3 regions of the Halomonas pelophila genome follow, and region 1 is predicted to be linked to each of the others. Evidence: predicted binding sites of a transcription regulator. Region 1 holds the regulator's gene; each other region holds the start of a gene.
What was found. The regulator FNR, encoded in region 1, switches genes on or off when oxygen is low (the NO sensors DNR and NnrR bind a similar motif). The targets are predictions, from matches to a motif close to TTGATNTANATCAA.

Region 1 (2,260 bases):
ACCCGCTGAGGCTCGAGGAGTACGAGGCGTCCCTGGATCGAGGGGAGCTGCCCACCGCCGTCGGCCATCGGCTGAGCCTGGACGACCGGCTGCGCAGCGCCGCCATCGAGCGACTGATGTGCGATCTGCCCCTCGACCTGGCGGCGCTCGGCGAGGCCTTCGGGCTGGACGCCGAGGCCCATCTCGCCGCACCGCTGGCGCGACTGGCCCGGGCCGAGACCCAGGACCTGATCGTGCGCCAGGGCCGCCAGTGGCGCGTGACGCCCAGCGGGCGCCCGCTGATCCGTCAGCTGGCGGCGGCCTTCGATGCCTACCCCGCCGCGCCCTGATCGCCACACGCTGATCGCTACCGTCAGCGGCGAGGTGTTAAGCGGTGCTTTGCCGGTGGGCGACTATCCCCCATAATGATCTCTGAGCCACCATCCATGGAGGAGAGCATGCCCGACCCCGCAACCGGTAGGCGCCGCGCCCTGCTGAACGAGACGCGCTGCCAGACCTGCAGCCTGAGCTCGCTCTGCCTGCCGCTGGCACTCGAAGTGCAGGACATGGATCAGTTCGATGCCATCATCCGCCGCCGACCGCCGTTGAAGAAGGGCGAGGCACTGTTCCGCCAGGGCACCCCCTTCACCAGCGTCTTCGCAGTCCGCTCGGGCAGCCTCAAGCAGGTGACCACCGAGGGCAGCGGCGAGGACCAGCTGACCAACTTCTACCTGCCCAGCGAACTGGTGGGACTCGACGGCATCGACGAGGAACGCTACCCGGGCACGGTGGTGGCCCTGGAGACCACCACGGTCTGCGAGATCCCCTTCGATCGCCTCGACACCCTCTCCGAATCCCTGCCGGAGCTGCGCGGCCAGCTCTACCGCAGCATGAGCAAGGAGATGCGTGACGACCGCCGCATGATGCGCCTGCTGTCGCGCAAGACCGCCGACCAGCGCCTGGCGACCTTCTTCACCAGCCTCTCCGACCGCTTCCGTCGGCGCGGCTACTCGCCCTACAGCTTCCGGCTGTCCATGTCGCGGGCCGACATCGGCAACTACCTGGGGCTCGCGGTGGAGACCGTCAGCCGCATCCTGAGTCGCTTCCAGTCCCAGGAGCTGGTGGCCGTCTCCGGCCGCGAAGTGAACATCCTCGACCTGGAATCGCTGATCGAGGTGGCCGAACAGGAGGGCTGCCGCTGAGGCCGCGCGCCGATCGCGCTCTCCCGTCTCGACACGAAAAACCCCAGCGCCCGATGAGGTCGCTGGGGTTTTTCATGCTTGGCCGTCCGGCCACCGCGAGATGCTATCGCTTCTGATCAGGGCTCGTTATGCAGGGCGATGCGATCGGCATTGAGGCGCGCCTGCTTCTCCTCGAGGCCGGCGAAGTCGAAGAGCTCGCGGTCGGCCAGCTGGGAGGGTGCCACGTTGGTGACCGCCTTGAACATGCTCTCGAGCCGTCCCGGATGCGACGTCTCCCACTCGGCCAGCATCTCCTTGACCACCTGGCGCTGCAGGTTCGGTTGGGAGCCGCAGAGGTTGCAGGGAATGATCGGGAAGGCCATCCGCCGGGCGAACTCGGCGATGTCGGCCTCCCGGCAGTAGGCGAGCGGACGGATGACCATGTTCTTGCCGTCGTCGGAGAGCAGCTTGGGCGGCATCGCCTTGAGGCTGCCGCCAAAGAACATGTTGAGAAACAGCGTCTCGAGGATGTCCTCGCGATGATGCCCCAGCGCCACCTTGGTGGCCCCGATCTCCTCGGCGAAGCCGTACAGTGAGCCGCGCCGCAGCCGTGAACAGAGCGCGCAGGTGGTCTTGCCCTCGGGGGTCTTCTCCTTGACCACCGAGTAGGTGTCGCGCTCGAGGATGTGGTACTCGACGTCGAGCTTATCCAGGTACTCGGGCAGCACGTGCTCGGGGAAGCCGGGCTGCTTCTGGTCCAGATTGACCGCCACCAGGGAGAAGTTCACCGGCGCGTTGCGCTGCAGGTTGCGCAGGATCTCCAGCAGGGTGTAGCTGTCCTTGCCCCCGGAGAGGCAGACCATCACCCGGTCCCCCTCATGAATCATCCCGTAATCGATGATGGCGTTGCCCACCTGGCGACGCAGCCGCTTCTGCAGCTTGTTGAAGGCGCGCTTGTCCGCGGCATCGGATTCGTCGGAAGGCGTCGCGGGGTCGGCGACGGGCCGCAGGGCGGTGTCGCGGGGATCGAACATCAGGGCGTCTGGCATGGTATCGGCGCTGCCTGGGCGGCTGGAAAATGGCGGGCGCTATCCTACCAT
Region 2 (2,260 bases), on a different contig from region 1:
CAGCCTGATCGCCGACCTGATATCGCTGCTGCTCGAGACCAGGCCACAGCAGAACGGCCTGCACTGTGCCGCCGTGGAGATCGGCGGGCGGCTGGTGCTCTTTCCCGCTACCCACCGGGCGGGCAAGAGCCTGCTCAGCGCCGCCTTCGCCGCCGCCGGCTATCGCGTCTTCGCCGACGACGTGCTGATGCTGAGCGACGGTGATGTAGACAAGGACGGGAGCCAAGGGCGCGGTCGCGTGCCGGGAGAGCCACTGGGCGAGGCGCTGGGCATCGCGCCGCGGCTGCGCCTGCCCTTGCCGGAGCCCCTCTCTGCCGAACTGGTGGCGTTCATCGCCGCCCGCGAAGGCGTCTCGGATGAGCGTTATCACTATCTGGCCCTGGGCGAGGACCGCCTCGCCGGCCACGGCGAGGCGTGCCCCATCGGCGCCATCGTGATGCTGGATCGCGTGCCGGGAACCGCGGCGCCCACCCTGACGCGCCTCTCTCCCGGCGATGGCCTGCTACGGCTGCTGGGCCAGAGCCTCGCCGGCGACGCGCACGATCCCGCCCGCCGGGTCGAGCGGCTGCTGCCGATGATGCAGGGCCTGCCGTGCCGGTCGCTTCGCTACGACGACCCCGTGGCGGCCGTCGAGCGGGTGGTGGCGGGGCTGGCCGAAGATGATCTGACCGAGCAGCCGCTGGACGAGGCCGACCCTCGGCCGGCCTGCCCGTTATCCGAGAGCATACCGACCGTCGGCGTCCCGGACGCGGCTTGGCGCCGTCGGCCGGTGGAGGCGGAGTACCCCCTGGGCGAAGAACACTTTCTGGTCGATGGCCAGGGCGGGGTGCACCGCTTGAGCGCCGTGGCTGCCGGCATCTGGCGCCTGCTGGGCCTCGAGGCCCTGAGTCGTGCCGAGGTGGCGGCGCTGCTGGCCGAATGCTTCCCCGAGGTCGAGCCCGCGCGGCTCGCCCGGGATGTGGCACGGCTCTTCGACGACCTGGCGGCGGCTGGGCTGATCGCGCCCGATGTCGAGCGCTGAGCGCGGCGTTCCGACGCCGATTCCGCCGGCAGCGCTCCCGAATCTGATCTGCATCAAGTCTCGCTGGTCTCCGATCACCGGGCCGGCGGCAAACTTGATGCAGGTCAGTTTACGTCTCCCGATGGCGCGCTAGAGTGCACTCAACACATCGAGACGGGAGGACACACCATGTACTTGGATGACGCCGTAATCTTCGGGCTTGTTACCGTCGCGATGATGATCGCTTTCATGGGGGGCTGGATCGCGTTCGTCGTTCGCGATCACCATCGCAAGAACAAGCACTGATCCAGCCGCTTCTAGAGTCGTCAGGGGAGGGGGGAGCTTTCCCCCCAGTAGCCGACCCACTTGGGTCGGCTTTTTTTCGTCTGTCCTTTTCTCATCCCGAGTCGCCGAGTCGCCCGTCCTCGCCGGCGGCCCGACAGCGGCCGCCGGCTCAACGAGTGCTCTCTAGCAACCTGTGGTGAAGTCAGCCTGCCCGGGTAGACGTATTCCAGTAGCCGAACTCATGGCGCCGAGTTCAGTGGACCGAGCTCGGTGATGTTGCGGATCGCCTCCTGCTCCGCCCTTGCCGCGTCACCGGCGCAGATCGCCTCGATCAGTTCCCGATGGGACTCGGCGATGGTGTCGACGCGAAAGTCGCGGTTGGACGTCTTGATATAGAGCAGGAACTGATTCTTGATCAGGTCGTACTGCTTCTTGAGACGCGCATGCTCGGCGAGCTCCACGATCGCGAGATGAAGCCCCAGGTCGGCCTGGGTGATGCGTTCGATGGAGCCCGTCCGGCACAGTGCCTCCAGCGTCTCGAAGGCGTCCAGCAGCCGTTGCTTCCCGGCGGGCGTGATGCGCTGGGCGGCGAGTCGTGACGCCATGCTCTCCAGCGCCACGCGCAGGGTATAGAGCTCCCAGATGTCCTGCTCCGTGAATTCGACGACCCGCCACCCCACGTAGGGGCGCTGCTCGATGAGCCCCTCGTTGCCCAGGCGCTGCAGGGCGATGCGTACCGTTCCCCGCGACAGCGCATAGTCCTTGGCCAGGCGCGACTCGACCAGTCGTTCGCCGGGCTGAATGACGCCCTCCAGGATCTGCTCCCGGATGAGGTCCACGGCCTGGTCCTCCAGGCTGATCTTGTTGATGGTGCGCGGGCTGGCGGTCACGGGCATCCTCGAGTGGCTGGAACGTTCCTGCGCGGGGCGCGGATGCATTCTAACAGCGATCGATGATCGAAGGGCGGGGTGGCCA
Region 3 (2,260 bases), on a different contig from region 1:
CGCTCCCAGGAGTCGCGCGAGGTGTTCACGCTGAACGGCATCCAGACCCTCTCCGGCGCCTGCCAGGACCTGCGCCATGAGCTGCCGACCATGGCCGAGATGGGCGTGGCGAGCGCCCGACTGAGCCCCCGCGCCGAGAGCATGGCCGAGGTGGTCGCGGCCTTCGATGCGGCGCGGCGCGGCGCGCTTCCCGCCCCCGGCCCGCTGGCGCTGGTGGAGGCCGAGGTCTGCGACGGCTACTGGTACGGCCGCCCCGGCATGGACAACACCCGCGCCGTGACCGCGCCGTGAGCGAGCCGGGCCCCGGCGACATCCGCCTGCCGGTGGCGAGCCTGACCGCGCTGAGCACGACGGACTTCCCCGGCCGGCGCGCCGCGGTGATCCATCTCCAGGGCTGCCCGCTGCAGTGCGGCTACTGCGAGGTCAGCGAGATGGCCACGCCCCGCCGCGGCGATCCCGGCGAATGGCCGGCGATGCACGCCTTCCTCGAGGCCCGGGCCGAGGGGCTCGACGCCGTGGTGTTCAGCGGCGGCGAGCCCACCCTGCATGCCGACCTGCCGCGCGCCGTCGAGCAGGCCCGCGCGCTGGGACTGGCCGTTGGGCTGCACACCGCCGGCCCCTACCCGGAGCGCCTGGCCGCGCTGTTGCCGCAACTCGACTGGGTGGCCCTGGACGTCAAGGGGCGCGGGCGCGACCTCGACCGGATCTGCGGGCGCCGCGGCATCTGGCAGCCGCTGGCCCGCAGCCTCTCGATGCTGCTGGAGGGCGCGACGCCCTTCGAGTGTCGCACCACGGTGCACTGGCGGGACTTCGCCCTGGACGACCTGGAGCGCCTGGCGATGACCCTGGCCGACTGCGGCGTGCGCCACTACGCCCTGCAGCTGGCCCGCCTCGAACGCTGCCGCGACCCCGACTACTGCCTGCCGGTGGCCGGCGCACCGCCACGTGAGGCCCTGGCGGCGCTGGTGCGCCGGCTCGCCCCCCACTTCGCGCGGCTCGAGCTGCGCCCCTGACGCCCTCCCCCGCCTGAACGGCTTGCCGACGGCCCCGTGACCGGCAGCGCCTCCCCCTGCCCGTCGTTATCTTTCCGCCACGCGCCCCGAGCGACGCTTTGCTGACCTGGATCATGTCCCTCACCGGCGCGAGCGATTAGCCTTCACACACCATATATAGTGTTTAGGGCAGAGGTTAATGGCACATATAGACAAATCCGCGACTTCTCCCCGTCGCGACAAGGCGCGAGTCGATGTCGCCAGCACCGTCGATGAATACCTGCAGCGCGCCGACTGGCGCGTCCATGCCAACGCCAATCAGGGCTACTCCCTGGGCGGGCTGATCCTCAACGTCTCCGGCAAGCTGATCGCCAACTACTGGCTCGACGAGATCTATCCCGAGGCGGTCGGCCGGGCCCATCGCGAGGGCGACCTGCACATCCACGACCTGGACATGCTCACCGGCTACTGCGCCGGCTGGTCGCTGCGCACCCTGCTCATCGAGGGCTTCAACGGCGTGCCCGGCCGGGCCGAGAGCGCCCCGCCGCGCCACCTCACAAGCGCGCTTGGGCAGATGGTCAACTTCCTCGGCACCCTGCAGAACGAGTGGGCCGGCGCCCAGGCCTTCAGCTCCTTCGATACCTACCTGGCGCCCTACGTGCGACGGGACGGCCTGGACTACCCCGCGGTGCGCCAGGCGCTCCAGGAGTTCATCTACAACCTCAACGTGCCCTCCCGCTGGGGCAGCCAGACGCCCTTCACCAACCTGACCTTCGACTGGACCTGCCCGGCGGACCTGCGCGACCAGGTGCCGATCATCGGCGGCGAGGAGCAGCCCTTCACCTACGGCGAGCTGCAGGCCGAGATGGACCTGCTCAACCGCGCCTACCTGGAGGTGATGGCACAGGGCGACCGGCAGGGACGGGTCTTCACCTTCCCCATCCCCACTTACAACATCACCCAGGACTTCGACTGGGAGAGCGACAACGCCGAGCGCCTCTTCGCGCTCACCGCCAGGTACGGGCTGCCCTACTTCCAGAACTTCCTCAACTCCGACCTCGAGCCACACATGGTGCGCTCCATGTGCTGCCGGCTGCAGCTCGACCTCGGCGAGCTGCTCAAGCGCGGCAACGGCCTGTTCGGCAGCGCCGAGCAGACCGGCTCGCTGGGGGTGGTGACGATCAACTGCGCGCGGCTCGGCCACCGCTTTGCCGGCGACCGCAACGGGCTCTTCGAGGAGCTCGACCGCCTGCTGGCGCTGGGCCGCG

Region 2: the regulator FNR is predicted to act here: its motif matches at 1,065-1,078, upstream of ccoM (cytochrome c oxidase subunit CcoM).
Region 3: the regulator FNR is predicted to act here: its motif matches at 1,115-1,128, upstream of ABE957_RS01205 (ribonucleoside triphosphate reductase).

Annotation. Positions count from the first base shown of each region.
Region 1 covers NZ_JBEGCI010000006.1:39,262-41,521, reverse strand. The annotation lists gene hemN (oxygen-independent coproporphyrinogen III oxidase) at 1-329, shown strand, start outside; gene fnr (fumarate/nitrate reduction transcriptional regulator Fnr) at 438-1,181, shown strand; gene ttcA (tRNA 2-thiocytidine(32) synthetase TtcA) at 1,298-2,209, opposite strand.
Region 2 covers NZ_JBEGCI010000002.1:338,558-340,817, forward strand. The annotation lists gene ABE957_RS03345 (PqqD family protein) at 1-1,021, shown strand, start outside; gene ccoM (cytochrome c oxidase subunit CcoM) at 1,190-1,306, shown strand; gene ABE957_RS03355 (GntR family transcriptional regulator) at 1,525-2,175, opposite strand.
Region 3 covers NZ_JBEGCI010000001.1:261,746-264,005, reverse strand. The annotation lists gene ABE957_RS01215 (U32 family peptidase) at 1-291, shown strand, start outside; gene ABE957_RS01210 (anaerobic ribonucleoside-triphosphate reductase activating protein) at 288-1,013, shown strand; gene ABE957_RS01205 (ribonucleoside triphosphate reductase) at 1,192-2,260, shown strand, end outside.